DNA from 4 places in the Brevibacillus sp. SKDU10 genome. Region 4 is predicted to be linked to each of the others. Evidence: riboswitches for the same ligand, from Rfam matches in the RefSeq annotation. Region 4 holds a riboswitch; each other region holds the start of a gene.
What was found. A riboswitch is a leader RNA that binds a small molecule or an ion and turns the genes downstream of it on or off. The one in region 4 is predicted to bind S-adenosylmethionine.
Positions count from the first base shown of each region.

Region 1: it holds a riboswitch for S-adenosylmethionine, as region 4 does, so the genes downstream of both, AYJ08_RS12235 (Na+/H+ antiporter NhaC family protein) here and AYJ08_RS04780 (sugar ABC transporter substrate-binding protein) in region 4, are expected to answer to the same signal.
Region 2: it holds a riboswitch for S-adenosylmethionine, as region 4 does, so the genes downstream of both, metK (methionine adenosyltransferase) here and AYJ08_RS04780 (sugar ABC transporter substrate-binding protein) in region 4, are expected to answer to the same signal.
Region 3: it holds a riboswitch for S-adenosylmethionine, as region 4 does, so the genes downstream of both, AYJ08_RS08825 (2,3-diketo-5-methylthiopentyl-1-phosphate enolase) here and AYJ08_RS04780 (sugar ABC transporter substrate-binding protein) in region 4, are expected to answer to the same signal.

Region 1 is NZ_LSSO01000155.1:73,127-81,241, forward strand. It holds gene AYJ08_RS12210 (BglG family transcription antiterminator) at 1-784, opposite strand, end outside; gene AYJ08_RS12215 (CPBP family intramembrane glutamic endopeptidase) at 1,019-1,849, opposite strand; gene AYJ08_RS12220 (AzlC family ABC transporter permease) at 2,098-2,823, shown strand; gene AYJ08_RS12225 (AzlD domain-containing protein) at 2,820-3,152, shown strand; gene pepT (peptidase T) at 3,252-4,484, opposite strand; SAM riboswitch class I at 4,841-4,946, shown strand; gene AYJ08_RS12235 (Na+/H+ antiporter NhaC family protein) at 5,042-6,391, shown strand; gene AYJ08_RS12240 (ABC transporter substrate-binding protein) at 6,743-7,702, opposite strand; gene AYJ08_RS12245 (FecCD family ABC transporter permease) at 7,777-8,115, opposite strand, start outside.
Region 2 is NZ_LSSO01000013.1:62,253-70,367, forward strand. It holds gene AYJ08_RS01895 (response regulator) at 1-121, opposite strand, end outside; gene AYJ08_RS01900 (sensor histidine kinase) at 127-1,305, opposite strand; gene AYJ08_RS01905 (polysaccharide deacetylase family protein) at 1,317-2,327, opposite strand; gene metK (methionine adenosyltransferase) at 2,490-3,695, opposite strand; SAM riboswitch class I at 3,826-3,946, opposite strand; gene AYJ08_RS01915 (S8 family peptidase) at 4,019-6,571, opposite strand; gene AYJ08_RS01920 (SLAP domain-containing protein) at 6,757-7,761, opposite strand; gene AYJ08_RS01925 (SLAP domain-containing protein) at 7,826-8,115, opposite strand, start outside.
Region 3 is NZ_LSSO01000138.1:79,025-87,139, forward strand. It holds gene AYJ08_RS08800 (endonuclease/exonuclease/phosphatase family protein) at 1-224, shown strand, start outside; gene AYJ08_RS08805 (copper amine oxidase N-terminal domain-containing protein) at 382-1,437, shown strand; gene AYJ08_RS08810 (cupin domain-containing protein) at 1,609-2,121, opposite strand; gene AYJ08_RS08815 (methylthioribulose 1-phosphate dehydratase) at 2,178-2,837, opposite strand; gene AYJ08_RS08820 (2-hydroxy-3-keto-5-methylthiopentenyl-1-phosphate phosphatase) at 2,834-3,511, opposite strand; gene AYJ08_RS08825 (2,3-diketo-5-methylthiopentyl-1-phosphate enolase) at 3,508-4,722, opposite strand; SAM riboswitch class I at 4,810-4,939, opposite strand; SAM riboswitch class I at 5,164-5,287, shown strand; gene AYJ08_RS08830 (DUF1722 domain-containing protein) at 5,298-5,960, shown strand; gene mtnK (S-methyl-5-thioribose kinase) at 5,985-7,211, shown strand; gene AYJ08_RS08840 (GNAT family N-acetyltransferase) at 7,334-7,915, shown strand; partial or broken gene AYJ08_RS08845 (multidrug ABC transporter permease) at 7,952-8,115, shown strand, end outside.
Region 4 is NZ_LSSO01000068.1:35,773-43,887, forward strand. It holds gene AYJ08_RS04760 (ABC transporter substrate-binding protein) at 1-386, shown strand, start outside; gene AYJ08_RS04765 (ABC transporter permease) at 420-1,331, shown strand; gene AYJ08_RS04770 (ABC transporter ATP-binding protein) at 1,337-2,134, shown strand; gene AYJ08_RS04775 (branched-chain amino acid ABC transporter substrate-binding protein) at 2,201-3,421, shown strand; SAM riboswitch class I at 3,493-3,603, shown strand; gene AYJ08_RS04780 (sugar ABC transporter substrate-binding protein) at 3,746-4,828, shown strand; gene AYJ08_RS04785 (sugar ABC transporter ATP-binding protein) at 4,909-6,402, shown strand; gene AYJ08_RS04790 (ABC transporter permease) at 6,404-7,405, shown strand; gene AYJ08_RS04795 (mandelate racemase/muconate lactonizing enzyme family protein) at 7,508-8,115, shown strand, end outside.

The DNA.
Region 1 (8,115 bases), on a different contig from region 4:
TGGATTCCAGTGATGTAAGAAATTCAGCAGTCCATTCATATTCTTTTTTATCTTGTAGAAGGGTTCTTTCTTTCTCCGAGAGAGTAATAGGCTGTTTAAGCTTCGTTCGCCTAATCATCAGCAGAACATGTACAATCAATCCTTCCAGCGTTTCATCCGTAAAAAAGAAGGAATGTCGCTTTTGGAGCTGTTTTAATTCATTTTTGACAATCTCAACCTCATGGGATGAAAATTGCTCCTTAATAAATGAGTCACTAAGCTGAGAATTATTAGTCAATTGTGACAATCGGGCTAATGCTGTTCTTTTGGCTTTTTCGTTCCCTTCAATCATTAGACCTACTTTTTGCTTAGAGACCAACGTAAGTCCCCAAACGTTTAGCCACTTTTCAATTTTGTCCAAACTTTTTTTGACAACCGCTTTGTTGACAAAGTATTTGGAAGCAAGCTCCTGAACTGTTACAGGCTTTACATTCATAACTAACTGATAAGCTATTTCAAGAATCATTTTTTCATCAGATTCATATTTGACTGGATGATTCACCATGTGTAATTTGTGAAATAAGCTTGCTTTTTCATGCTCTTCTATCTCTAGGAAAACCCCTAATCCCGGTTTTCGGATTAAGGTGGCATTTGAATGCTCTCTAAGGTAATCCTGTATCCTTTTAAAATCATTGCGAATCGTCTTTTCCGAGCAGCCTACCTTTTCTGCTATCTCTTGTACTAATACATGCTGGTCGGATTGTGTTAATAGAATACGCAAGATCTCTATTTGTCTCGCATTCATTTGGTTCACCTGCTTATCTGCTAACAATGGTATATAGGTTATCTATCGGATTTAACATCACTTTTTATACCATAGAATTGGTGAAAATACTATATACCGCGCTAGCAATCGTCATACGAAAAGAACCAAATCATCTGTCTTGGTTCTTTTCGCAGGTACTATAGTTTCAAGCTATTTCTTCTTTATTATGAGAATATTGTATATAGTAGCTGTAGTATGTGTTAGCTAGCATGGTTACATGGGAGTGCATGTTGTTGTTCGCGACAAACTGCGCCAGATGAACCAAGCCGCACCCCCCCACAATATGATCGTTACAATACCTGATTCTCCAGCTATGTAAGTCCATCCCTCTGCTTTGGTTGTAAACAACTGCTCCAACCAACTTCGAGTAAGATTTATCATCGTATGACTGAGCACCGCTGGCCAGATACTACCGCTTGTAAGACGAATCCACCCTATAAAAATAGAAAGCGGAAAGATCATAATCGTAAACAGCAGTATTGTGACAATAAAATTCCCATCTTCATTATAGCCATTTAAGTAGAACGGATAATGAAATAGTGCCCATACTATAGAGGTTCCCAAAATTGCTCTCTTCATTCCATACGTTTCTGTAAGCTTGGGTTGTAGGTATCCTCTCCATCCAATTTCTTCACCGAATGCAAAAATCCCCATTGAGATCAGCATGACTGGGCTCCAAAATGCTTTTGTCATGTAACCAACATACTCAGGTACAGTAAATTGAGCAGCTCCGGTGTTTAAAAAATCAGCCGTTGGGAGCGCAATATAACCGATTCCCCAAGCCACTAAAAAGCTGATAAGAATTGGTAAACCTGAGAACCCTGCTAGAATGTACCACTTCCAATTCCCAAGCTTCCCGATTCCAGTGGAACGAATTGTAGCTTTACGTTCTGAAAAAAATAGAAGCATTAGCCCCAATACCAGCATAGGCGATAATTGAATGAGCCCGATTAGCAAATAAATCTTTGTAACATTAGCAAGCAAGGTCAATCCAAGAACCAGAGTACTATAAGCAATCGCGGCTTTTATTCCTTTTATTTTCATGATGAACCCTTCCTTTCCAGCTCTACGAACACGAATTCATCATAAATAGAAATTCTCAAGAATTTATAAAGTAAGAACAAAACGTGGATAACTTTACTAATTTTTTATATAATAGTTGCTAATTTTTAATATGCTTGATAAAATGTTATTTTTAACAAAACCACAATGTTGTTTTAATTTTTTTAAAGTCACAAAACCCCTTCCATAGATAAGGGGAAAAATACTGCAAAGGAGTGGTTACACTGGAAATGAATATAGGAAGAGAAATCAGGATGGAAGAAGCTACTGCCCCTACATTCCGCCAAGGCGTTAAGGATTGTATCCCTACCTTATTGGGCTACATTAGTATTGGACTAGCAGCTGGAGTAATTGGTGTCTCTTCTCACTTGAGCATTTTAGAAATTACTTTATTATCGGCTTTGGTATATGCCGGGTCAGCTCAATTTATCATTTGTGCCCTACTAGCAGCGAATAGTCCCTACTCAGCCATTATTGTAACTACTTTTATTGTAAACCTACGCAACTTTTTATTAAGCGCAACTCTGGCTCCCTCTTTCACCAAATATTCTTTATTAAAAAACATCGGAATTGGCGCACTGGTTACAGATGAATCCTTCGGTGTTGCTATCAATAAGATTACAAAGGGAGAGCAGATAAACGATCGCTGGATGAATGGTCTAAATCTTACCGCTTATATCATTTGGATCTTATCGTGTATGCTAGGAGCTATTCTTGGGAAATGGATTACGAATCCAATGGTATTTGGGTTGGATTTTGCTTTAACAGCAATGTTTGTAGCCTTGCTTGTCCTGCAATTGCAATCTATGGAGCCTTCAAAGCTCAAGCATTCTCTCAGTCTTGTTGTATATATGATCATAGCTATGCTGGTTTTATCCTTTCTGGTCCCTTCACACGTTGCAGTAATTTTAGCGACGGTTATTGTAGCTACTATTGGGGTGGTGACAGATAAATGAGCCTTAATCTATCCATTCTTCTTCTCATACTCGGTTGTACATTTGTAACAGTAATTCCGCGTATTCTGCCATTTTTAGTGGTTCGTAACTTACAATTGCCTGCCCCTGTACTTAAATGGCTTTCTTTTATACCTATTTGTATTCTCACAGCCCTCGTTGTGGAGAGTGTCATTGATAAAAGCAGTGATTCAATCGGAGTGAATTGGCTAACACTCATGGCGATTGTTCCGACTCTATTATTAGCTTTGCGGACGAAAAGCCTTGCCATTACTGTCATTTTCGGCGTTATTTTGATGGGATTACTAAGATTATGTAGTACATATTTATAAAACAAAATCCCCTTTGCTCAACAATAACGAAGCCATGCGTGCATGAACTTCATAATTGTTGACTCCAAGGGGATTTGATTTCTTTTTAGCTTGCTATCATCATGCTTTTTCTTCAAACAACCGAGCTATCTCGATAATAACATGAACAGCTTTTTCCATATTATCTACAGAAACATATTCGAATTTACCGTGATAATTTTCCCCACCAGTAAAAATATTTGGCGTTGGCAGACCCATATATGATAATTGAGAGCCATCCGTACCACCTCGGATCGGGTTGATTACCGGCTCGATATTGAGGTTTTTCATCGCTTCATAGGCAATGTCAACAACTTCCTTAACCGGTTCAATTTTATCGCGCATGTTGTAGTATTGATCATTGAGTTCAAAGCTGATATTTTCTTCGCCGTATTTCTCCTGCATCTTTTTCACGATGCTTGTTACTTTCTCTTTTTTGGCATTAAAATGATCTTTATCAAAATCTCTAATAATGTATTGAGATTTACTTTGTTCGACATCACCGTTTATTGAGCTAAGATGGTAAAAGCCCTCATAGCCCTCTGTGTACTCTGGCGCCTCTTCTTCAGGAAGTTGTGCATGGAATTCCATTGCTAGCTTACTAGCGTTTAGCATTTTATTTTTGGCTGTTCCAGGATGCGTGCTAACTCCCCTAAAAGTAAGCTTGAGCTCTGCGGCGTTAAAGCTTTCATACTCCAAGCCACCTAGCGGCCCTCCGTCCATTGTGTACGCAAATTTCGCACCAAAAGCTGCCACATCAAAATGAGCCGGCCCTCTACTGATTTCTTCGTCAGGAGTGAATGCCACCCTAATTTTCCCATGTTTAATTTCCGGATGCTTTAGCAAATAATCCATGGCGGTCATAATTTCAGTAATACCCGCTTTATCATCTGCTCCAAGCAAGGTTGTCCCATCGGTCGTAATCAATGTGTGACCCTTGTAGGACGGTAGCTCTGGGAATAATTCCGGTGATAAAACAACGCCCAGTTCTTTATGTAGCGTAATGGCTTTACCGTCAAAATTTTCGTGAACCTGCGGATTAACATTTTTGCCTGTAAAATCCGTGGCAGTATCTAGATGGGATAAAAAGCCGATTACGGGAACTTGCTTATCCGTATTTGCAGGGAGTGTCGCCATGACATATCCATTTGCATCCATCGCAACCTCTGAAAGTCCCATCGCCTTTAGTTCTTCAACTAGCAATTTACCCAGCTCTAGCTGACCTGGTGTAGACGGAACTGTCTGGCTCTGGGCATTGGATTGTGTATCAATCTTTACATATCTTGTAAAACGCTCTATGATATCCTGCTTCACTCAAATTCACTCCCTTTTTCATTACATCTTTTTTTATTATACCGCTTGATGGGCGATATTTCCATTTGGTACTCCTATTGCTAACCTATCAACTGGAATGGGAGGATTACCGGATTACCTACAATACAAGCATTCCTATATGCGGAGTAGTCTTCTATCTTGTGTTTTAAGGCAATTTACATTCCAAAATAAAAGCTGAAGGGAAACAATTACTGAAGAATCTATATGATGAAAAAATGGAGCTAGGCAGTAGTATCCTCGGCATAATTTAAGTTTTACTAAAAAATATTTGACATTTTTCTCAGAAAAGAGTAAAGTAAAAAAAGCTTAAGCAACCGAGAATAAAATATGAAACCTTCTTATCAAGAGAGGCGGAGGGACTGGCCCTTTGATGCCTCGGCAGCGGACTCGTATTTAGAGTGCTGTGCCAAATCCAGCAAGCATGTGCTTGAAAGATGAGAAGAGTGATTCTTATCCCATATAAGACCTCTTCTCACAAGAAGAGGTCTTCTTCATTTTTTCTCAGAAAAAGTTTAGAAATAGAGAGGGTGTTATTGATGAATCAGACAAAAGGAAGTGCGTTGGCTTTATTGCCGCTTGGTATATTTTTAGCACTATTTATTGGCTCTGGAATTATTACTGGAGATTTTTATCAGCTGCCAATCATTGTTGCTATTTTGATCGCGAGTACGGTTGCATTAGTAATGAACCGAAAAGATAGCTTTACCACAAAGGTAGAACGATTTGCTAAAGGAGCAGGCAATCCAAATATCGTTATTATGTTATTAATCTTTGTGTTAGCTGGTGCGTTTTCTCAAACAGCTAAAGGAATGGGCAGTGTTGAAGCTACCGTAAACCTAGCCCTTTCCGTTTTGCCTCAGGGTCTTCTAGTTGTTGGTTTATTTGTAATCGGATCATTTATTTCACTCGCAATGGGGACATCCATGGGCACTATTGCTGCATTAGCTCCAATTGCCGTAGGAATCAGCCAACAAACTGATATCTCTGTTGCATTCACAATGGCTACTGTTGTCGGAGGAGCTATGTTCGGAGATAATTTATCATTTATTTCTGATACGACAATTGCCGCGGTACGCACGCAAGGAACAGAAATGAAAGATAAATTCAAAACCAACTTTTTAATTGTATTACCAGCCGCCATTTTAACATGCATCCTATTAATCGTGCTTACATTAGGAAGTCATACAAATATTACAGTTGGAACCTTCAATTGGGTCAAAGTGTTACCTTATGCAGGAGTGCTGCTTGCGGCCTTGCTAGGCTGGAATGTACTTGTGGTTCTAATGGGAGGAACTGTTTTATCAGGTGTCATCGGAATGTTAGATGGAAGCTACACACTTGCCACTTTCTTCAAAAATGTGACGCTAGGGATTAGTGGAATGATGGAGCTTGTATTGCTAACCATGCTCATTGGCGGAATGATTGAGATTATTCAACATAATGGCGGGATTCAATATCTATTACATGTATTGACGCGTAATATTCGATCAAAAAAAGGCGCAGAATTTGGTATTGCTGGTCTTGTGAGCCTGACAAATATGTGTACAGCTAACAATACAATCGCTATTATTTTCGCAGGTCCGCTTGCTAAAAATATTTCAGATCAATATGAAATCGATCCAAGAAAATCTGCAAGCTTACTAGATTTATTTTCGTGCAGCGTACAAGGGATCATTCCTTACGGAGCCCAAATGTTAACGGCAGCAGGATTTGCTTCGCTTTCACCAATCGAACTATTGCCATTTGCTTTTTATCCACTGCTAGTTGCTGTTTGCGGCATCGTGTCAATCGTGATTAACTTTCCACGTTTTTCATCGAATGCCAAAAAAGCTAGTATCATAAAACCTCTGAATGAAAAAGAAGAAGCCCTATATAAGACATCCTAGTGGTTATTCTCCTTGCATCACTAGCAATTCACACGAGTTATGCTACTTACTTCAGAATATCGCTATAATAAATGTCAGGAAAACGAAATACGTAGAATGAAAAAAGCGGTAGGTATTAACCTACTGCTTTTCTATTGATCATTTTTTATCCTTAGCTGTCACTCTAATCGTTCATGTATCTACGCTTAAACAAGACCAATATTTTTTTGAGTCACTATCCTCCTTTATTCTTGTTGTTCTCACAACAGTTCTTTCATAGTGAAACGTAAAAAGCTACCTTCCATAAAGGAAAGGTAGCTTTACTTTCTACGCACGTATTTTTATCGTGCTTCATTGAATGAAATAAACTCTTTAGTTCTTTTTTTTTAAAACAAGATCACGGACCATTTCAATCGCTTTCTCTTTTCCAAGCGGGAAGGTTCCAAGAGACCATGTAGGGTTATCTAGCATATAAACATGTCCATTTTTAACCGCTTTTAGCTTACCCCAAAGCTCTGATTTCTGCATATCATCCAGCTTTTTCTGTGCAACAGCAAGATTGCTACCGTATAATCCTAAGAAAATATAGTCTGGATTAAACTTATACAGGTTTTCAAGCGATACGATTTCTACAAGCTTTTCTTTCGGAGCTCCTTCTGCCATAGGCAAACCTAAATCAGTAAATAAAACGTCTCCTAAAAGCGCCTTACCATAGATACGATATTGGGAAGCGTTTGTAACATATAGAGCAAATGTTGCATCCTTCGATTGCTTTTTAATTTCATCCCCAATTTGTTTCGCTTTTGCATCATATTGAGCAAGCCATTCGTTCATTTCCTTTTCTTTGCCTAAAATACTTGCCATTTCCGGGAATCTTTCACGCCAAGTGTAAAAGTCTCCTTCAAGCTGAACGGTTGGTGCAATTTGCGTAAGCTGATCGTAAAGCTTTTCAGTGCGGTTGCTTGTAAGAATCAAATCCGGTTGCAAGGCCATTACGTCTTCTACTTTAACTGAACTAGTTTCAACTAACGCTACTCCGTCAAGCTTTCCTTTTAAATAATCCGGTAAATCAGGTCCTGAAGTAGACATCACAGGCTTGATCCCCATAATTAATAATTCTTCGGTTGCATAAGCAAGGTCAACAACACGTTTTGGATGTACAGGAATTTTCACTTCTCCGCGGGAGGTTTTTACCGTTTTAAACTCAGTGTCCCCTGCTTGTTGGGATGCTCCTTCCTGATTACTTGCTACTGAAGCCGATTCCTTCTGACTGCAGCCTGCAAAAACAAACAATAGTACAAAAATAATCATTACATTCATAAAACGTTTCATAGATTGATCTCCTTTTTTATCTATTAGCACAATAGATGTGCCCTACGAGTTACTACAAAAAACCCCATAGTTTGTTAGGTTTTCGTTTTCATCAAAAGATAGATGAAATAAGGTGCCCCAAGAACAGAGATTACGATACCAACTGGAACTTCTGTACGCGTTAGTATATTACGTGCTACTAAATCGGCCAACAATAGCAGTAATGCCCCGACAAGCGTAGCAGTAGGGATGAGAAATTGATGCTTCGGTCCAACCAGTTTGCGGGCGATATGTGGTGCAACCAGTCCGATAAACCCAATACCTCCACCAGCCGCAACGCAAGCTCCAGCAAGTCCGGCACTCACAAAAATTAATTTTCCACGCTCTCCTTCTACTCTCATTCCAACACCAGTTGCTAATTCATCGCCTAGATT
Region 2 (8,115 bases), on a different contig from region 4:
CTGAACCTTCTCCCACCACTTTGAAACCAGATTCCATATCGAGTATTCTCTTTACGCCTTCACGAAACAATTGATGATCGTCTACTAACACGATTTTAATTTCATCCAACAATTTTTCCACCGTTATTAACCTCCCTGTTTGCCGGTACTTTTGAATACTGACGCGGGCTGCAGCGGTATTTGAAACACCACTCTAGTCCCTTCTTGGTTATTGGACGTAATGCCGATTCTGCCATTCAGTAATTGGCAACGTTCCTTCATTCCCATAATTCCGAACGATTGTCCTTTTTTGCTAACCTCACTCACATTAAATCCAATTCCATCATCTTTTACGACAATAAACATGTTTTCCAGCTGAAACTCAACCTTTATTTGGACAAAATTAGCTTTCGCATGCTTGTACACATTGTTTAGGCATTCCTGAACTAAGCGAAAAGCTGCTGCCTTAAATGAACTTTCAAGCTTATGTTCTTTGCCAAAAACAATTAGATCAATATGTAATTTACTACGATCCTCAAAGGTTTGTATATACTTTTGCAAAGTTGGAATGAGTCCTAAGTCATCTAAAGCCATTGGTCTCAAGTCAAAAATAATTTTTCTAACATCTGCTAAGCTCATTCTTACAATTTCCTTTAAGCTGCCTAATTCCTGTTGAGCATCCTGGATTGCGTCATTTTTCAACATTTTTTCTACGATTTCTGTACGCAATACTACATTGGCCATGGATTGTGCAGGTCCATCATGGATCTCTCGGGCTACCCGCTTACGCTCTTCTTCCTGGGCCTGAATAATTTTAAGTCCCATAAGCTGATGCTGCTTGGCAGATTCCAAGGCTTCCTCCACTTTGGACAAATCTCCTGCTAAAAAGCTGTGAACCACGCTGATCTGACTTAGTAACCCTTCTGCTCTAGTAATTGTCTCTAAAATATTCCGCAACCGAAACTCTAGCTCGTCACGGCGTTTCTTTAGGTTATTTTCCCGCTCACGCATTAAGGAAAGCTCTATCTGAACATTATGAGCTTCCTCATAAGCTGCACGAATATCGTTTTCAGTAAAGCTTTGAAAATTGCGGCTTACTTGTACCAATCTCGATCTTGATCGGCGGGACTGTAACTCTAGATTATCAACATTTTGGATCACTTCTGCTAATATTTGCCGTATTTCAACAATCTCTTTTTTGATTGCATTACTTTCCGAACGAGCACCTTCTGCTATCTGAAATATTTGCTCTTTGCTCATTTCAACCGTTCGAATCGTTTTTTTTATGACCCCATCTAGAAGGCTGATATCAATGCCTTTATCCATGGGTTTCCCCCTTATTCTTCCATTTTTACTTTAGTAAATAGTTCAAGGAGCTGGGGTGCACCTACCTTGCGTATTCCTACATCAAATCTCGGGATGGAATACGGATCTTCATTTGGCTTCACAACGTCTCTTCTAGATGTAAAGACATACTGATATCCTGCTTCCTTTGCCGAGTCAATCACAATCTTGCTTTTATAGCCTTGGGGTAAGGAGAGAGAGGCTATAGGCTTTTTCACAAGTTGCTCTAAGCCTATTTTCGACATCTTAAAATCAACAAATAAACGACTTCGGTACTCTTCCTCATTCTCTGCACGTTGGAATTCTTCTAGATATACAGGCTCCGTTCCCGCTTTCTGTACTCCCCACTCATCCAGCTCTTTATGTTCATGTAAACTGAATGTGTGCGAGCCAATATCAACTAAGCCGGAAGCCAGCATTTCGTCAATTTGTTGATAAGCTAAAGGAACGGTCATATTTTCTCGCTTTCGATCCATGGTATCTCTCAATCTACCTGCAATTACAAAAGCTGCAGATGGATACCCATATTCGGAAAGCAACGGATATGCTTGTGTGTAATAACTTTCATAGCCGTCATCAAACGTAAATAAAACTGCATTCTCCTTGGCAGTTACGCCTGTTTGCATAAAAGTGAAAAACTCTCTTAGGCTAATAGGATGAAAGTTATGTTCCTTTATAAATTGTAAATGCTCACCAAACTGCTCTGGTGTTATTACAAATGGCTTATTACTGTCACGATCAATGTGATGATAATTCAAGATGACAACCTTGTCTTTATACCATCTCTCGTTTGATATCTTTTCCTCTGGTTTACTATTTCTAGAAGGAATTTGCTCTACGTCTGACCCTTTAGGTTCTAATGAATGAGACGTATGATCCCCCGTCTTTTGTTGCACATAATCCGTATTTTCTACCCCTACATTCTCTGGTCTAAACCAATACACAAGGATAGAAAACAGCAGAAGAAGAAGGAAAAAGACGAGAAAGAAAGGTTTTTTCTTCATGATGCGCCCATGTTCCTTTCGATCTTATTATAGTGCTTTTCGACAAAGATTTACAGAATCCTCTACGTAGTCTACCCCATTGAAGTTGTACTTGCCTAGCCTTTTTCGCAATTTTCATAAGAAAAAAGAAGCCCAGGAAAATCCTAGGCTTCTCTGTATTTTTTACAGGTTAGCAGCGTCTTTTTTCAGATCTTCTGCTTTATCTGTACGCTCCCATGGTACATTCAGATCATTACGTCCGAAATGACCATATGCTGCGGTTTGTTTATAGATCGGACGACGTAGGTCTAATTGCTTAATAATGCCTGCTGGGCGCAAATCAAAGTGCTTGCGAACCAATGCTACCAAATCAGATTCAGCAATTTTTCCTGTTCCAAATGTGTTTACAGCGATAGATACCGGTTGAGCTACCCCGATTGCATAAGCTACCTGTACTTCGCAATGTTCAGCAAGACCTGCAGCTACAATGTTTTTGGCTACATAGCGAGCTGCATAAGCACCAGAACGGTCTACTTTTGTAGGATCCTTACCGGAGAATGCACCACCGCCATGGCGAGCATAACCGCCATACGTATCTACGATGATTTTACGGCCAGTCAAACCAGCATCCCCTTGAGGACCACCGATAACGAAACGTCCAGTTGGGTTAATGAAGTATTTGGTTTGATCGTCTAATAGGTTTGTAGGAACGATCGGTTTAATTACTTGCTCCATTAGATCCTTTTTAATCTGATCTAGTTCTACTTCTGGAGCATGTTGAGTAGAAATAACAATTGTATCGATGCGAACTGGCTTATCGCCATCGTATTCAACAGTTACTTGAGTTTTACCATCTGGACGAAGGTATTCAAGCGTACCATTTTTACGCACTTCTGTCAGACGACGCGCCAACTGGTGAGCCATGCTGATTGGAAGAGGCATTAATTCTGGAGTTTCGTTGCAAGCATAACCAAACATTAGCCCCTGGTCACCTGCACCGATTGCTTCGATTTCAGCATCAGTCATGCTACCTTCACGTGCTTCCAACGCCTGGTCAACACCTAGTGCGATATCTGCTGATTGCTCGCCGATTGCAGTAATAACACCGCATGTATCTGCATCAAAACCATATTTTGCTCGATCGTAACCAATTTCACGAATCGTATCTCTTACTAGCTTTTGGATATCTACATACGTAGAAGTTGTGATTTCACCTGCCACAAGTACTAATCCGGTGGTAACAGATGTCTCGCATGCTACACGAGCATTCGGATCTTTCGATAAGATCGCATCAAGAATAGAATCAGAAACTTGGTCACAAATCTTGTCTGGATGTCCTTCAGTAACGGACTCAGATGTAAACAAGCGACGTCCTTTTTGCAATTCCATACTTAAAAACCTCCTTCAACTGGAAACATGATATATAGTATGTTTGCCGAGCCAGGTTTCCATCACGACAAAAAGAAAAACCTTTCCCTCCGCTGAGGAAAAGGTTGCTTTTCTAATGCGTTCCTTAACCCTCTTATCGGCCAGAGTGAGTCTAACTATTTAGATAGTTATCCTTTCTCTGCTGGTTAGCACCGCTCAAAACGGTTGCCGGGCTTCATTGGGCCAGTCCCTCCGCCTACTCTGGATAAGAGTAATATCCATGATTTATAGAATAATCTTTTTTTAGAAGGGTGTCAATGTACTTTTGTAAAAAACCCGGTATTTTACAATTGGAAAGATTTAGCTAATACAGTGACCATTTCTCCGCGTTTCACAGGACGATCTGGCTTAAAGGTTCCATCCTGATAACCATGCAACCAGCCATAGTGTGAAAGTGTTTCGATTGCAGCCACCGCCCAATGTGAATGAGGCACATCACGATAAGAAGTACTGGACGATCTTGACACGTTTATTTTTTTAGCACGCGCAATCATCAAAGCCATTTCTGCTCGATTAACAGGTCGATCCGGTTCAATTTTTCCATTGAATCCGCTCATAATCCCCAACTGAGAAGCCTGTAACAAGCTCTCATACGCCCAATGCTTTTTATCTAAATCCTTATAGGTATTAATACCTATTTTACCAGTTGGAAGCTTTTTGGCCTTCATCGAGCGAAGGAGCATGTCTGCGAATTCAGCTCGTGTCATATTAGCATCTGGACGGAAGCTATACGTATTAGGTATGGTAATGACTCCACGTTGAGTTAAACGCCCTATATCATTTCTAGCCCAATGCCCATGTATGTCTCGAAAGCCGCCATACATTTCCTGACGATTTAATGTAAATCGATACGCATCATAGCGGAATGGCGTAGTACTGGTCAACTTTATATAGTATGTCCCTGCTGCTAATTTTTTTTCAAAGACAATGCTATTATCTTGTCCAAAAACCTTTTCAGCTCGAATTGCATATTTCATATCGCGACTATCATAAATACTCATCATGATCTTTACCTGTGGCGGTACATAAGGTGCCCGAATGGTAACATACGTTTCTTTTGGAATCGAAAACGTAAACCAATCGTTATCTGCTTCTGAAGGAATTGTGCCTGTAATCAGACTGTTATTCCCTAGTTTTGTAGCTAAACGATAGGTATCGTTTGGTTCGTTTGGATCTTTTCGTTCAGGCATATAATTGAGCTGAAAAAAGTACTCGCCGCTCACAGCAGCAGGATAGCTGTTCTGAATTTGGAACAAATAGCGACCTGGCGTGACGTTCATCTCTAAGCTTTTTAAAGGATCAGTGACTGAGCTGCTATCAAGGGAAATTCCGCCAGATGTCTTATCGCGTTCTTTACGCACCTTAATTTGCGGGTCTAATCGTAGAGTATCTGTATCCACTCGCAGATAAAGCTTGCCTGGATCACGCACAAAATAGGAAAACCAATCAACATCCTGTGCTGTATGAAAATTCCCCTTGATCTCAATATTATTACCCGGCGGCAGGGGGCGGACTTGATCAATACTATTATTTGGCTCATATCGATCAGGTGCAATGGAAAAACGATTGGTAATGGTATAGCGTAAAGTGCTAGATACCGCAGACCGCTGGAAGTGAATGTGAACCTTGCCCGGCTTCACTGCAATTGTTGCATTTGCTTTATTACCAAGATAATACGTATCTTGAGGCTTTCCATCCTGATAAACGCTAGCTGCCAATGGAGCCAGCGTATCCACCGAAACATCTGCTTTTAATTCTAAGGTTCCCTCATAAGGAATATCCGTGTAAAACCAATCGCTCTTATCTTTATCGCTCAGAGTGCCGCGAATCTGACTTTCCATGGGGAATGCGGCTGCTGTACGCTGTGTATTGTTTGGCTCATTTATATCATCAGGCAGTCTACTCATTACTGCCTTCTGAACATTTAAAAGTCCATATCCTGTCCGCCTGTCCCATCTAACTCCATGTAATTTCGTTGCTGAATGGTACAGAAGCTGGCGTACTTCCAACGGTTTCATATTTGGGTTCCTAGCAAGAATCAGCGCCGCCGCACCAGCTACCTGAGGAGCCGCTGCAGAGGTGCCCTTCATCGAATCGTACCCGCCACCTCTTGCTGTCGTATACACATTCACGCCTGGGGCCACTAGGTTAATTTCTGGCCCAAAATTAGAACGGCTATGGATGGTATTAGAGTTCGTAACGGCGCCAACCGCAATCACCGTAGGAAAAGCAGCAGGATAGTTAACACGACTCCCTTCATTTCCAGTAGCCGCTATAACAACAACTCCTCTGTCCTCTGCAAAATCTATTGCATCCTCCAGCGCCTTCGAATAATATAGTGCGCTGGCGGACATCAAAACAACTTTGGCCCCTTCATTAACTGCTCGTCTAATTCCCGCAGCTAAACGATCAGATGATGAAAATCCTTTTTTATCCAAGATTTTAATAGGCAATATTTTAGCATTCCATAAAACCCCTGTTACCCCTAAACCGTTGTTTCCTTTAGCTCCCAATATCCCAATGACATTGGTGCCGTGTCCGTTTAAGTCTGACGCACTTTCCTCTTGCACTAAATTAATAGTAGGCAACAGATTGTCCTTCAAATCTGGATGGGAAGAGTCTACCCCGGAATCAAGTACCGCAATTTTAATAGCTGTATTGCTGTTGACGATCCCCCAAGCCTCCACTGCCTTAATCTGCGTTAAATGAAGCTGTTTTGAAAAGTAGGGGTCGTTCGGCATGGCGGCTGCTTGGGCAGGCTTTTCACCAACCGTAAAAGCAAGTAAAGCAACAACCGCCGGAATAATCATTCTTTTTGTCAACTGTGTATATAGCATATGGTGCCCTTTCCTCCTTCTCCTGTAAAGAAGTAAATCAGGAAGGATTAGCGTTCTTAATCTTTCAATTGTTCTTTATATAGCATAGTATAGGCTTGCTCAAGAGACAACCATTTCCTACACCTAAATATTTCCAAATCCAATAAATAAAGACCCCTCTCATTACGAAAGGGGTCATAAAAGGATTACTGAATGAATCCCTTGTTATTTTCATGTAATTCTAGCTTCTGAGCTTTTACATCTTTATCCTGTCTTGCATCTGGTACATAAGCTTTGCATTTAGACAAGTCCAGATCTTTGCCTTCTAGCGAACTTGCTGGAATATAGAATCCCCATACGCGTTGAGTTTTAGGTTTAATGTAGAGGCTATGCAGGCCAAAATGCATGCGTGCAACATCTCTTCCAATCTCGTCACGGATATACACAGGTACTTCTGTGAATTCTACACGTTTATCTAAACCATTCATAAAGGCTACAATTACTTTTAGTCCGCCATCTGGAACCTGAACTAAATCAATAGCTGTCAGTTCAACTTGACCGTCTCGGATCGGGAACAGGTCTTTTACCTTTTGGATATAAGACTCTTCCTCTTCATCTGTTAAGCCGTTGTGTTTCTCCACTAGCTTTTCTTCCATTTTATATTGATCTAGTCTTTCTTTATCATAAACCATAAATAATTGCGTATCATCCTCAGGCATGAACAAGAAATCATCCCATGTGAAAAGGAATTCGCATGGACTTGCAGACATATCTTGCAAACCACCCATTGTTAGCATCTCAAAGGATTTGCGTGCCACTACCTTACCATCAGAGGTAACCAAAGCAAGTGGTAATTTATTTAACATAATATCCTGATGTGTAGCATTACGAACAAATGTCATTACCAAAAAGCCTGTATTTAATACATTCGTAAAGAACGGAAAAATACCTACCTCATCACGGACAACCGGTGGCAACTCATCGTGAATGAACTGCAACAACTCAATGTCCATCTCTTCCAAATTCTTGGAAGCTAAACTATTCAAGTTTAGAAACAATTCCTTGGAAGGGATGCGGTTTGACGATTGCTCAGGCTGTTCAATGCCAGATACGCCTAGGTAAAACTCTTTTTGTAGAAACTCATGAATATCCTCACGGGCCTGTTCTAACCCCTGTTTAGAACCAAACCAATTAACTAATTGCCAACTCATTCTATAACCTCCTGTGCATAAGGCAAGGCGACATGCTTTTCAGCAGTCACCTTGCATGCTTTCTCTATAAAACTTCTACATCCAATTCCCAATTGGATTTATTCAATGTTTGATTCATGTTAACAACTTTTGGCGGGAACGCTAATATCCATGGCTTGCTAGAACCGCTTTTCAGGCTGATCTTACTTCCATCCACGATTCCTTCCGCTATTACCTTATCCTTGTTTCGTTCACGCACTACTACACGCAATGCCTTTGGTTGGAAGGTGTCCTCCAAAGCGCTGCGGATTAGCATCGCCACGATTAAACGCCCATCCTCTTTTAAGCCAATGTCAAAACCGGTGAAACTAACTG
Region 3 (8,115 bases), on a different contig from region 4:
TAAAAGGGCAGGGCTGGTACGATACGTTTCTACTTGCAAAGGTTCAAGATGAGGGCAGCACAGTTCAAGGAAAGATAGCCGGATGGGATCGGAATCAGGAAGGCTTGCGGATCGATTATATCTGGGTTAATCAGCCTGTCTCTGTCCAGGAATCAAAAGTCATTTTTAACGGAACCAATAGGCCAGTCATTTCTGATCATTTTGGAGTAGACGTCATGATTTGATGCCAAAAACCAAGATCCGATTCACTAACAATCGGGTTTTGGTTTTTTTATTTTTATTTTTTTTATCTTTTCCTGAAACGTTTGTGAAAAACACCTCGTCAAAGAGTGTGAATCAAGCAAAATGGAAATTTTGTTAATGAAAATGGAGGTATCCACAATGAATAAAACTTTTAAAATGTTAAGTGCTGCTCTGGTTACCGCTGTGGTGGCTACCAGCTCCATTTCAGCTTATGCCGCTACTCCTCAACTAACACAAACAAATCTTGTACAGACAAAACCAGCATCTAAACATGCTATTTATGTAAATGGTAAAGTAGTCGATCAGAAGCTAGACGTATACGCAAATAAACAAAATGTACTAATGATTCCTTTGCGTACCATTTCTGATCAACTAGGCTATAAGGTTACCTGGAATGCAAAAACGAAGAGTGCTGAGTTGCAAAAAGGAGCGCAATGGACAGCAGTTGCGGTGGGGAAAGATCAATACAGTGTAAATAAAATGTATGTGCAGTTAGGGTCAGCTCCCGAGTCAAAAGCAGGAGTAACCTACGTGCCAGTTACCTTCTTTGATAAAGTGCTTCATCAGCAAGTAATTGTTGAGGAGGATGGGACAATAAAAATTGGCGAACAAGCTCAAGGGGTTACGAAAAAAGGCAGTATTACGAACATCTCTATTGACGAAAAGGATGCTTCTCTTAAAGGGGCTATCATGGTGAATGGATTTACAAACGGTGTGCGTTTAAACATCACAGACGAGACAAGCATCGTTAATCAGGATGGTAAAAAGCTGACCATAGCTGATTTGAAATTGGGTCAAGAAATTGAAGTGGAGCACGGTCTGGCTATGACTATGAGCATTCCGCCTATGACAAATGCAGTGAAAATCGTGGTAAATGATAAAATGGCTACTCCTGAGGTTTTAGGAACGGCTGGTGAAGTCGTTGAAGCGAAAACATTAACAGATGGAACCATGCAGGTAGTGATTAAAGGCGAGAAGCTAAATGACCAATCCTTTGAGATGATTGCGCTAAATCTAGCAAAAGATACTCCGATTATCGACGCAAAAGATAATAGTCCATTAAAAGCAGAGGACTTGCGTAAAGGGACGAAAGTCTATGGATTCTATGGTCCTATGACAACAAAGAGCCTACCAGCGATTGGGCAAGCGATGAAAATTGTGGTTGAGCAGGAGTCTTTGATTCAGCCTAGATAAAAAGCTACAGCCTAAGTAGATAGCTACAGATGCTATGCAGCTCGTGGCTTGAATAGGGAATATAAAAAACGCTTGGACAGATGATCCAAGCGTTTTTTTATGCTATGGAAAACTAGGCAATAGCTTAAGGGTAAGCTTTCCCTATTTTCTTATGTTCGCTTAATACAGCTCCTAGTAAATCGCTTCCCAACCAGCAGGAGTTACAAACAGACGAATCGCAATAATTTTCCGATCCTCCATTAAGGTAAAGTAATGACGATAGGAAGAAGGAACAGAGATTAAATCGCCGGGGGATAGCTCTACATCAAAGTAGCGACCGTCTGTGCCTAAAATGGCAAAAATACCATGACCATCTACGCAAAAGCGGACTTCATCATCCGTGTGATGATGTTCTTTGACGAAGTTCTCTAATTTTTTATCTAACTCTGGCGTTTTGTCACTTAGGACAATGACGTCTGCTGTGGTGTAGCTGCGGCGTTCGCTAATATCTTGTATCTCTTTTTGGAAGGTATCTAAAATTTGCTGTTTTTCAGCATCAGTTGGCGCGTAATTATTTCGTAAAGCAGGATCTAATTGATCTACACCCCAATATTCATAGATAACATCCTGCGAGTTTAAAAAAGCCTGAACGGCCTCTCTATCCTCAATATATTCATTGGTATCGTGAAAACGTACTTTTGCCATGAAGAAGGACCTCCTAATGTTGTAATCTTATGAATTATTTATTTAATCAGACTAAATTAAATGGCAATACCAGACGCTTTTGCAGATAAATTACCTACTTGCAATAAGCGCAGTTGATATTCAAATAGAAATTCAAAAGCTTCTATATGTCTTTTTGCTTCAAAATCATTACGACCCCAGGCATATATTCCGTGGTTGCGGATTAACACGCCGGGTACATCAGGCTTGATCGCCTCTTTAATAGCCGCTGCTAAAGTAGGGATATCTGCATAGTTTTCGACAATCGGGACGTTAAGAAGAGCATTTTCCTCCCAAATGCCTAGTCCTTTGATTAATTCCTGACCATGAATAGTAAAGCTTTGCTTTTGCGCATACACCTCGGAAATCACATTGTTGGCAATCGTGTGTACATGAAAGCAAGCGCCAGCATCAGGAATGCTTTGGTAGACAACAGCATGCACTAATGTTTCCGCAGAGGGCTTCAAATTGGTAGGCTCTACAGAATTGCAATCGCCGTCAACGATCAAGTAATCTTCTGGCGATAGTTTGGTTTTATCTTTGCCACTGGCGGTCACAGCAAATTGTAAGGGTACATCGCTGATTTTAATAGAGAGGTTTCCGCTTGTGCCCGGAAACCAATCTCTTCTGGCAAACGTTAGCTTTACCTCATCTAATTTTTTAAAAGCGGCGGTGCGCTGTTCAAGTGTTGTTGTCATAGCACAATCCCCTCCTGTTTGGCCCTATTGGCTTTAATAATTGAAATCACATCATAAAAAGTAGTAAATGGTTTATGTGATAAATTTTCTTCCTTACATTTTTCTAGCAGGAAGGAACGGGCAATGACAAAATCAGCAATTCGAGACCCTGCCAAGTCAGTGATACTATCCCCAATGACAACACGTGTATAGCCGGTAGCATCATAGCTTCTAATAATGGTAGTTTTACACATTCCACAATCTGTTTGGCAATGCTCATCGCAGGTATGCGGCCACGTAATTTTTATTCTCTCTTTGCTAAAATCACTGCCATTACAATAAATCGGGCCATCGAGCTGAAACGGAGCAAGAATCGGATGAACAAAAAAATCTATACCTCCGCTTGTAATGAGCAGAGTCACGTTTTCTTGCCGGCAATAATCCACAAACTCTGCAAAACCAGGGCGGATGCGGGCATTCTCTACAGCAAATTGAGTGATTTCATGCTCGAGTGAAGAGGGAAGCAGGGAAAAAAGCTTTCCTACGCCTTCTCTAATGGATATTTGTTGCGTCAAAATTTGTTCGGTTAACTCTTCCCAGCCCGGGGGATGAAAGTGGCGCATGATTGCCACGATATTGTCTTTTTCCGTAATCGTTCCATCGAAATCGCAAAAAAGCACTAGCTGTTTTGTCATGCAGAACCTCCCCATTTTTCTAGCGCAAGTCGCAGTTCATTAGAGTCGGAAGCTGCTGCTGCAAGACTGATTCCATTCACGGATGCATCAATAGCGGCACGGAACGCTCGACCGCCTGCTGTTGCTCCGAGTGGGTGTCCATGAATGCCGCCGCCTGCGTTAACAACCTGATCTAGGCCAAAGTCGGCGTACAGTTGTGGAACCAATCCGGGATGAATACCCGCTGATGGAACAGGGAAGGCAGATTGCAAGGTACCGTATTCCTCAACTAAATGATTAGCTAGCTGATTAGCCTCGCTCTTATCTAGTGCCACATTTCCGTATGGAGAAGGGAATAACACTAAATCAGCCCCGGCTAAACGCAATAGATTACCGAGCAGGAGCGGAGCGGCTATGCCGTAATCAGGACTAGGATAATAGGCGCCAGCGAGTGCGGGATGTGCCATGATTGGCACTTGAATGTCTGGATCTTCTGCTAGACGTTGCAGGAGATCGAAGCCAAAAGCAAGTGCATTAAACAAAAGGCAGGAAGCACCTGCATCGACAGCTTGCTTCGCCCGTTCAATAAGCTGTGAGCTAGGTCCTGTAAGGTTAGCGGCATACAAGACAGGCTTACCGGTTTGTGCTGCAATTTCATCTGAGATGGCTTTGAAGCGTCTGATGCGTTGGATAAATGGAGCTTTATCATCAGCAAAGAAAATTTCGTCATCCTTAATCAAATCAAGGCCGCCTTCTGCTTGGGCACGAAACTGCACTTCTAGTTCCTCTAGTGACAAACCTGTGCATGACTTAAAAATACTCATTAATAAAGGACGATCATGCACACCGGTTATTTCCCGTATTCCTTTTATGCCGAATTTTGGACCCTGAAAGCCTTGTAAAAAAGAAGGAGGAAGCTGAATGTCTACCAGCTTGATTTTTCCGTCCATTGATAGTTTGCCGAATATCCCTGTAAGAAGAGAAGGGATATCCTGTGTAAAGCATATTGTTGGATAACTGATCGTGATATAACCTCGTGTTTCACCTGATGAGGTGGATTCAAGAGGAGATACATCTGCTACTTCACCTAAATAGGGGCGCAGCTGCTCCTGCTTTGCCAGAGGAAGGTCCGTCCATGAGCCTACTGTCATACCAACTGCAATGCCTTCCGCTTTTTTTTGTAAATCCTTTGCTTGGGTTAAATAGGTTACGAGGATTCGATCTGTACTCATGGATGACCTCCTTGTAGGTAGAGAATTTATCAACTAAAAACGCCCCCTTCAAGAGAAGGAGGCGTCCGATAGACAGATCATCTTCTTCTCTTATCTCTCACATAAATCAGTACAGCACGATTATGTGTAGGATTTAGCACCGTTTCGCATCGTTTATCCCGATGCGAGGGTTGCCGGGCATCATAGGGCCAGTCCCTCCGCCTTCTCTCAATAAGAGCTAGGTAATTGTTGTAATTGTCAAAATAGAAGCTGTTTCTTGGAGATCATCTTATCCCTTTTTGTAACATGCGTCAACCCTTTTTATAAATAAAAACTGAGTTGATTAAATTGTTTGACATAACTGGCTTACCTGTGTATATTTCTACTAACGATTCATTTATGAGGCTTTAGCTACGCAGGATAGGAACCTGTGTTCACCTACAATTACATATACTTATGGATACCTTATCCAGAGACGGTGGAGGGACTGGCCCGATGAAACCCAGCAACCGACACATAGCCGCTAACCTGGCATGTGCACGGTGCTAATTCCTGCAGAGACATTTAAAATTCTGGTAGATAAGGGGGAACGTTTTATGAATATGGCATGTCAAAACGACCTCTTTTCTTCGGAAAAGAGGTTTTCTTTTTCTTTGGTAAGCAAAGCATGGTGTGAACAGATATGGGCAGAGCATAAGTATTGGGTCATGATGAGGTGTTACCAAAAATATAAGCAAATATCACAAGCATTTCGGGATCAAGTAAAAACGTCTCGCGAAACAGGAGAGCGCGATTGGAGTATATTTGCAGAACAGTTATTACATGAATTTCAGAAGATGCGAAAACAGCCTATTGATTCAGGCAATGCCTGTAATGCCTTGAGTCATGCATTCGGTCATCTGCGCGGAAAACTTACGGAGCAAGAAAGCGGCTCCTGGCATGTCTTATTGCAAAGGAACTGGGAGGAAGCCCATCGTATATTGTTCTTGCTTGCTATGGAATATGGTGATGATTATTTGTCGCGGTCTCGCATATTTTCACCGGAGGCTCCTAGCAGTCATGCATGGATTCGGTTTCGCGGCAAGGATTTTTTTATTGCAAAGGATTTGGGGCAGTGGAAGATTCTTGAGCCATGGGAAGTTTGGGAGCGAGTCGGCGTGTATCAAGTTAATCTATTAACCAAGTATCGCTTATTAGCCAATCTAGGAGGAATCGTCCATCCCCTGGCACATTACGATCAATACATCAACCGATACTAGAGTGGGAAAAGGAGAGGAAAAGATATGGGGTATCAAGCGTTATCGGTTCAAGAGTCCATTTTATACGTACAGAATCAGGGAACGATTTTTACACAAGATGCGTCTCTTGTTAGCCGAGAAATTGGTGATGGCAATTTAAATTTGGTTTTTAGAATAACGGATGAAGCGACCGGTAAAAGTGTCATTGTGAAGCAGGCTTTGCCTTATGCCCGCGTGGTTGGCGAATCATGGCCGTTAACGCTGGACCGATCTCGGATTGAAGCAGAGGCGCTCAAAATTCAGCGAGAGCTGGTAGGGGATTTAGTACCTGAGGTATACCATCACAATTCGGAGCTGGCTTTGACGATTATGGAGGATGCAGGTGATCATAAGCTGCTTCGTACAGGCCTTATTGAAGGAGAGATATACCCGCATTTCGCTAAACATATTGGAACTTTTCTGGCTCATACCTTATTTTTTACCTCTGATCTTGGAATGAATCCTTTTGCTAAAAAGGCTAATGTGAGCAGGTTCATTAATCCAGAGCTATGTAAAATTACGGAAGACCTTGTATTTACTGATCCTTATGAAGACCATGAGACCAACAATTTTAATCCGCTTATCCGCCAAGACGTAGAAGCAATATGGGGAAATCACGCATTACGTCGAGAGATTGCTAAGCTAAAATACGACTTTTTGACACGAGCAGAAGCTTTGTTGCATGGTGATCTGCATACAGGTAGTATTTTTGTCACCCAAACAAGTACAAAGGTGATTGATCCCGAGTTCGCTTTTTATGGACCAATAGGTTTTGACATCGGGGCTGTAATAGCTAATCTTGTCTTAAATTATGCAGGTCAGCACGGTCTCCAAGCGGACATAGAGAAACGGGAGAAGTATCGTTTTTATTTATTGGATACAATAGAAAACGTCTGGAATGAGTTTGTATCGCAATTCGTTCGTCTGTGGCATAAAAAAGCGGAGGAGCGTAGTGCGCATGTTCCTGATTTTTGGCAGGATTATGTATCTCAGGTCTTACAGGATACGGCAGGATATGCTGGGTGCAAAATCCTAAGACGCGTGATTGGACTGGCAGGTGTAGCTGATTTAAATAGAATTGAACAAGAGGAGCTTCGAGCAGAAGCCGAAAGACTTGCATTAGAGATCGGCCAATCCTTCATTCTCAATCGTAAGCATTTTGCAGAAATCACAGATATCACGGCGATCGTGCGAGAGATTACCGTTGAACGGGAGCAGGTCCTACAAAAGTAAAGTGGCAATCAAACAGAATCATCTGCTGTCCTACTAAACAGGGCAAGCAGGTGATTTTTGTTTTTTAGAGAATTATTGTTCAATCTATTGCATCAAAAAAGGCCAAAAAAAGGGGGAGAAGCATGAAAAATATCGTCATATCACCTGATTTGGAGCTAAAGGAAGTTCGCATTGAGGATGCAGCAGTCACCTTTGCTTTAATAGAAAAAAACCGAGATTATTTACGGGAGTTTTTGCCGTGGCTAGATAATGTGCGAGATGTAGAGGATTCGGAAAATAATATCCGTATTGCGATTCAACAGGCAGCAAATATGCAGGGAACTCACTATTCGATTTGGTATCGAGGCCAACTTGCAGGAAGAGTTGCCGCCAATTTTATCGAATGGAATCATCGTAAAACGGTAATTGGCTACTGGCTGGGGGCTGAATTTCAGGGGAAGGGCATCATGACCCAAGCAGTCGAGGCATATGTTGATTACTTGGTTTTTGGGAAGTGGAATTTACATCGGGTAGAAATTGCAGCCGCTGTACAAAATGAGAAAAGCCGTGCTATCCCGGAGCGGCTAGGGTTTCAATTAGAAGGAATTATTAGAGGAAATGAATGGTTGTACGATCATTATGTGGACCATGCTGTATATGGAATGCTACAGCAGGAATGGAAGCAGCGAAAAAAAGAGAGGGAAGCTAGGAGTCCCATTTTATAATTGACTGAATTTTGAGACTTGCAAGGGGAAGGTGGTCAATTGATCTCCTTTGCTCGAGCATTAGCAGCAAATCCAGGTATTCTTGTCTTGGATGAAGCAACAGCTAGTATTGATAGTGAGACGGAATCGGCGATACAGGATGCTTTGAAGGTTCTAGTGCAAGGAAGAACAACTTTTATCATTGCTCATAGACTGTCAAC
Region 4 (8,115 bases):
CAAATCCAACAGAAGTAAAGCAAGCGGCAGAGTCTATGGTAGGTAAGGTGGATTCCTTTTATGTGCCAACAGATAATATGGTAGTAGCCTCTATCTCAGCAGTTGTGAGTGTTGCGGAAGCACAAAAAATTCCTGTGGTCGCTGGAGAAGAAAATTCCGTAAAGAGTGGGGCAATTACTACCTTTGGTATTGATTATAGCCTGCTCGGTGCGCAAACAGGAGATATGGCTACTAAAATTCTTAAGGGAGAAAGTAAGGTGGGCGATATGCCAGTGGAATCCCAAAAGGAAATGAAGCTGGTCATTAATAAAAAGGCAGCCGAAAAAATGGGCATATCATTGCCGCAGGATCTCATAGACAAAGCTGTACAAACCTTTGATCAATAAGCAATTGACAGAGGAGTTAAAGAGGGGGAAGCAATGAACATTGCCATTGTTGGAGCATTTGAACAAGGACTACTCTTCGCAGTCATGGTATTGGGCGTTTTTTTAACCTTTCGAATTCTGAATTTTCCTGATTTGACGGTGGATGGTAGTTTTGCCATGGGAGGAGCCATTGCGGCTATTCTTATTGTAGACGGAATGAATCCATTTGTAGCAACCGCACTTGCCATGGCAGGCGGCGCGATTGCTGGAGTATTTACTGGGGTTCTGACGACAAAGGGAAAAATAAATGGCCTTCTGGCAGGTATTTTAACCATGATTGCATTATATTCAATCAATCTACGGATCATGGGGAAAAAATCAAATGTACCACTTTTGCGAGAGGAAACACTCTATACGAAAGCCCAGGCAGTCTCAATATTTGACTTTCAAATCTATGGTGTCTCATTAGCGAGTTCTATTGTATTTCTCATCATGGTGTTGATTGTAAAGTTAATTATGGACTGGTTTTTGCATACAGATCTGGGACTAGATATTCGAGCCACAGGCGATAATGATCGGATGATCCGTAGCTTCGGGGCTAATACAGATACGACTACGATTATAGGTCTGGCGTTATCAAATGCGCTGGTAGCTGCTTCTGGAGCTTTAGTAGCGCAATATCAGGGCTTTGCTGATGTAGGGATGGGAATTGGAATGATCGTCATCGGACTTGCTTCCGTCATTATCGGGGAGGTGTTGTTTGGGACAAAAAGTATAATGCGACTTACGCTCGCAGTCATTCTTGGTTCCATTGTGTATCGACTGGTGATTGCGTTTGCTCTGCGGCAGGGTTTCCTTGCGTCCGATATGAAGTTGATCACGGCAATTATTGTAATCATTGCTCTAATCTTACCGAACATCATGAAGGGTGTTTGGAAAATAGGGAGAACGGTGAAAGGAGGGTAATGATCGTGTTAGAGATAACCAATGTCACCAAGGTGTTTAATCCAAATACCGTAAATGAAAAGATTGCCCTTAACAACATACATGTAAAACTCGAACACGGGGACTTTGTGACAGTGATTGGTAGCAATGGTGCAGGAAAATCTACTTTGATGAATACGATATCTGGTGGAATCATCCCTGATACAGGAAGTATCTTTATTGATCAGCAGAATGTAACGAAACAGGGTGAACATAAGCGAGCCGCTTTGATTGGACGAGTATTTCAAGACCCAATGGCAGGTACAGCTCCACAGATGACAATTGAGGAAAACTTGGCTATCGCTTATTCTCGTGGGCGTCACCGTACGCTTTCATTGGGTGTAACCAATAAAAAAAGAGCGTTTTTTCAAGAGAAGCTGAAAATATTAGACCAAGGATTAGAAAATCGTTTGAAAACCAAGGTTGGGTTTCTATCTGGTGGACAACGTCAGGCGTTGAGCTTGCTGATGGCTACGTTTATCAATCCTAAATTATTACTGCTGGACGAACACACGGCTGCTTTGGACCCAAAACGGGCTCAGTTAATTGTTGATTTGACCAAAAAAATAGTGGAAGAAAACAAATTGACTACGCTCATGGTCACTCATAACATGGAACAGGCCCTGCATATGGGAAATCGATTATTCATGCTGCATGAGGGGCGGATTATTTTGGATCTTCCCCAAGAGACGAAAGCACAAATGACAACAAAAGACTTGCTACAGGCGTTTGAGGAGGCAAGAGGCGGAGAAGCTTTTTCAGAAGATCGATACATTTTAGCATAAGCCGCCTCTTGTATTTTTAAATATTCAGAACATTCAACCAAGTAAATGGCGAAAGAGGGACAAGACATGAAAGTAAATCAAAAATCACTTGCAATCGTATCTTCAATTTTATTGGCTGGAGCAGCTTTGTCAGGGTGTGCAGGAGGCAATAATGCGACATCAGGCACTTCACAGCAGAAGGGGAGTGAGGGAGGGAGTGGCGCAGCAGGTGGAGACAAGATTGTGATTGCGTTAGTTGGTCCGCTCTCAGGTTCTGCTTCAGATTATGGTGACTCCGCCAAAGCAGGTGCCGAATATGCACTAAAATTAAAGCAGAAGGAATTACAAGACTTAGGTCTTAACGTTGAATTAAAACCTTTAGACGACCAAGCAGAACCTAAACAAGGTGTTGTTAACGCACAGATGGCGATTAACGACAACGATGTAGTAGCGGTTGTAGGTCACGTGACTACGGGTTCATCCTTGTCTGCTGTAACAGCTTATGAAAAAGCTGGTTTGGTCATGGTATCGCCTTCTACAACAGGGCCCGAATTTACTGAGGGAGGTAAAAAAGTAGCACATCGTATTTGTGCACGCGACGACGAACAAGGAAGAAAAGCGGCTATTTATGCAAAAAATACCTTGCATGTAAAAAATGCGATGGTCATTCATGATAAACAAGCGTACGGCCAAGGCTTAGCCAATGAAGTAAAGAAGCAATTTGAGAAGGATGGTGTTACCGTTCTAGGTTTTGAAGGCTTGACTGTTGGTGAGAAGGACTATAGTGCAGTGGTGAACCAAGTGTTAGCGAAGAAGCCGGAAATGGTCTATTTTGGCGGTTATTATGCAGAAGCCGGAATTTTAATTAAGCAGTTGCGGGAAAAAGGGTTTACCGGTGTGTTTATGGGCGCTGATGGTCTTGATTCTGCTGAGATGTTTACGATTGCGGGACCTGCAGCAGAGGGTGTCGTGTTTACCTCCACTGTTGGTGACGTAAGAGCAACAGAAGAAGGGAAGAAATGGATACAGGAATTTGAAGGCTCGACAGGCAAAAAGCTGGGGATATTTACCTCGTTTGGCTACGATGCCATGGCTGTAGCTATCAATGGGATTGAGGAGGCGGCTAAAGCGAATGGCAACAAAAAGCCAACTCGTGCTCAAGTATTCGAAGCCATTCACAAAACACAAGATTTTAAAGGACAGTTTGTACATGTTTCTTTCGATGATAAAGGTGACAATAAGAATGCTCAGGTGTTTATTTATAACTATGCAGGCGGTTCAAAGAAATTTGAAGGTGAAGCAAAATAATCTATTGACATGGATAAGGACCCAGGTGTAATATCTGTTGTAAGAAAAAACGTTACAAAATTTAAAATACTCTCTTATCAAGAGTTGGCTGAGGGACTGGCCCGATGACGCCCGGCAACCTAATGTCTGTTTGACAAGACATCAAGGTGCTACCTCCTGCAGGGAAACCTGAGAGATAAGAGGCGTAGTGGGTTTCCATATACACAAGCCTCTTTTCTTAGGAAAAGGGGCTTTTTTATATCATCGAGTAGAACCCAGCTTTGAATGAACCAATGTAATTGTACATTTTTTCACAAAAAGAGATAAATGAAAAAGGGGAGAGACATGATGAAAGGTCTAATTAACAAAGGTTTTGTCTATTTATTCGCAATATTCTTTCTAATAGGGGGTGTGCTAAGCGGTTGTGGTGCAACCTCTACAACTTCTACATCAAAAGCCGATAATGTGTCAGCATCAAGTAGTGAAGCTGCTGGGGGTCAACCTACGACAGATAAGAAAAAGCGAATTGCGCTGGTGGTGCAATTTAATATTGGATCGTTTTCATCTCAATATATTGCAGGTGTGAAGGAAGAGGTAGAGAAGCTGGGGGGAGAACTGACAGTTTTAAGCGGGGATAATGACCTTGCTAAAATGGCTTCACATCTGGACGCGGCTGTTACCCAACAATTTGATGGCATTTTGCTGGATCATGGACGTGCAGATAGCTTAGCACCAGGTGTTCAAAAGGCCTTGGCTCAAAAGACTCCAATTGTAGCTTTTGATACAGGATTAGATATTCCGGGAGTAACAGTAGTAGAGCAAGATGATATTAAATTGGCTGAACAAACACTAAACAAAATGGCACAAGACACAGGTGGCAAAGGAAATATTGTGAAGATATGGGTAGCTGGTTTTACTCCAATGGAACGTCGTCAAATCGCTTATAAGGCATTTATGGACAAAAATCCAGGCTTTAACGAAATGGCTGCATTCGGATCAGCTTCTGCCAACACGGCTTTGGATACGCAGGCACAAATGGAAGCGATTCTGAAGCAGTATCCAAACAAAGGAGATATCACAGCAGTTTGGACTGCTTGGGATGAATTTGCCAAAGGTGCGACACGCGCGATACAGCAGGCTGGACGCAATGAAATTAAGGTATACGGCATAGATATGAGCGATGAGGATTTGCAAATGCTGCAAGATCAGAATTCACCATGGGTTGCAACGGCAGCCGTAGACCCTTCTGATATTGGACGGGTACAGGCACGATACTTATTTAAGAAGCTGAAGGGAGAGCAGGTACCAGATAAGGTAAGCTTGAACCCTGTGCTAATCACACGTGAACAATTGCCTAAGGAGCCTGTGAAAATGGCAGATTTGAACAAGTACGTGAAGGAATGGGGCACGAGCACACAGGGCCAATAGGAAAGGTAGCGGAGAATGGGGTTTGGCATAGAGGTTGCCAGACCCCTTGTAAAATCCGCCCATAGAAGGGGAGAGACACGTTGACAGCATTAGAGATGAAGGGGATCAAAAAAGCATTTCGCTCTGTCCCAGCTTTACGCGGTGTGGATTTTACTGTAAGGCCTGGTGAAGTTCATGCTTTGCTTGGGGCAAATGGAGCGGGTAAGAGTACGTTGATGAAAATCATGACAGGTGCTTATGCATTAGACGCTGGCCAAATTGTCATAGATGGAAAAGAAGTTAGTCTGACCGAGCCGCAGGACGCCAAGGCACATGGTATCCAATGTGTATATCAGGAAGTGGATACAGCACTCATTGGATATGGAAGCGTAGCGGAGAATATTCTGCTGGAGGGCTTTGTAGAGAGGGGACGCTCTCCTTTTATTAACTGGCGAAGCTTGGAGGAAACAGCAGCCCAAGCACTCAAGCGGCTAGGACTTGATATCCCTATGCAAAAAAAGGTTGAGGAACTAACGTTATCCGAAAAGCAGTTGGTGCTTTTAGCTAAGGCGATTGCTCAAAAGGCTAAAATTATTATTTTAGATGAACCAACTGCTCCTTTAAGTCAAGCAGAAACGGTGCAGTTATTCCAGATCATCAAACAATTGCGGGAACAGGGGATTGGAATCGTATTTATCTCTCACAGAATGCCAGAGGTCTTTGAGATCAGTGATCGAATTACGGTTTTACGAGACGGGGAGCTAGTCTTGTGCAAGCATGCAAAAGAGACCAATCCGCATGAGGTTATTACCAGTATGCTAGGAAAGGCATTGTCTCAGGAATATCCCAAAGAGCAGGTCAAAATAGGAGAGCGGTTGCTTGCGTGTAAAAATGTAGTGGCTGGATCACAAGTACGCAACCTTTCCTTTACGGTTCATGAAGGTGAAATTGTAGGGATTGCAGGTCTTGTGGGGGCAGGAAAGTCGGAATTAGCTCGGGTTCTATTTGGAGCTGACCCACTGATCTCAGGAGAAGTGCACAAAAGAGGGAAAAAGCTGAAATGTACATCGCCAAAAGTAGCTGTTGATGAGGGGATTGCCCTGATTCCCGAAGAGCGTAGGCGAGAAGGCATCATGGCAGAAGAATCCGTAGCTGTTAATTTAACAATGACTACCCTTCATAACTATAGTCGATTCGGTTTCTTGCGCTCGCTGTTAGTAAATGAAGCGGTAAAAGGGCTGATTCAAGCATTACAGATCAAGGTAGCTAGCCCGCAGTTGCCTATTAGCTCATTAAGTGGAGGAAATCAACAAAAAGTAGTGATTGGGAAATGGCTGGCTACGGAAGCCGATATCTTTATTCTGGATGAGCCGACGAAGGGTGTTGACGTGGGAGCGAAAGCAGAAATCTATAGAATTATCGGCAATTTGGCTAAAAATGGAAAAGGGATTGTGTATCTTTCTTGTGAGTTCGAGGAGCTTGTAGGGATTGCAGATCGCATTTTGGTCATGTACGACGGGTCCTTCGTTAAAGAACTAAGCCGATCACAAGCAACAGTGGAAACCATCATGTATTACGCGAGCGGAGGACAGTAGTATGGCACAAGGAACAGCTAAAGATAAGCTTTTACATCTTCTATTTCGATATGGAACATTAGGTTTTATTGCGTTTATCATCGTTTTGTTTAGCATAGTAAATGAGTATTTTTTCACATTTAACAATATTACTGGTATTTTACAGTCCATTTCTATCGTTACGCTTGTTGCTATTGGAGTTACGTTTACTCTTATTGTCAATGGCTTTGACATGTCAGTAGGCTCTATCGTCTCACTAGCTTCTGTCGTGTCAGCCTCTATCATGGTCTGGTTTGAACAAAGCGTGTGGTTAGCCGTTTTGGTACCGATTGTTATAGGAGGTTTGATTGGATTATGTAATGCTTTTCTGGTAGTAAAAGTGAGAATTCCTGATTTGCTGGCTACCTTAGCGGCTCTCTACATTGTGAAAGGAATTCATCTGGTATATACAAAAGGGTATTCCATTACTTCCAACATGGTCATGCCCGATCAGACAACAGCTCCAGGAGTTATATCTCCAACCTTTTTGAAAATTGGCCAGGGGACGATAGCTAACATTCCCATCTCAGTGATTATCATGATAGTAGCTGTTGTCTTGGTGTATATCTTTCTGCATTATACGCGTTACGGCCGCTTACTCTATGCAGTTGGTGGCAATCAGGAAGCGGCTCGTCTATCAGGAATTCCAGTTGATCGCTATCGGGTTTTAGCTTATTTGTTATCAGGACTCTTTTGTGGCTTGGCAGGAGTTCTAATGACGGCACGTATCGGGACTGGGCAGGTAGATGGAGGTGCCCCTTTGTTAATGGATGCGGTTGCGGCAGCATTTGTTGGCTATTCTGTGTTAGGAGCTGGCAAACCAAATGTCGGAGGGACCTTTGTAGGTGCTGTACTGATCGGTGTACTTCTGAACGCTTTGACCATGCTGAATTTGCCTTACTATGCACATGATATTGTAAAAGGCACTGTGCTTATTTTTGCATTATCCGCTACGTACTATCAGATGAGACATCGTTCCAGCTAAGGTTTGAATGGGCGAACCCAGATAATTTTGGTATACTACGTTTATTATTTTAACGTGAAGTTTACTGAAGTATTCCATAATTCCAATAACTGGAGGTTCCTCATGAATATTACTGACATAGAAATCAGACGTCAATTTGTGCCGCTGATTAAACCTTTTAAAACAGCCTTGAGAACGGTAATTACTTCAGAATCGATTATTGTAAAGGTGTCGACCGATACTGGATGCCATGGATTTGGTGAAGCGCCAGCAACTGTGGTGATCACTGGTGATAGTCTTGAAAGCATTGAGGGGGCTATCCTGCATGTCATCCGTCCACGATTAGTCGGAAAATCTTTGTCTAACTATGAAGATATTTTTCAAACGCTCCATAGCTGTATGGTAGGCAATTATAGTGCAAAAGCAGCAGTTGATATGGCTATTTATGATTTAGTAGCACAAAAAGCCAAAATGCCGTTGTATCAGTTTTTAGGAGGATTCCGAAACAGTATGGAGACGGATTATACGGTTAGTGTGAACTCTCCTCAAGAGATGGGAGAGGACGCCGTTTCCTATTTGCAGGCTGGATTTCATACGTTAAAAATTAAGGTAGGCAAAGATGATATTGAACATGATATCCTTCGTATTCAGGAAATTCGCAACCGTGTAGGCAATCAGGTCAAAATTAGACTGGATGCTAATCAGGGCTGGGGGGTCAAGGAAGCGATTCG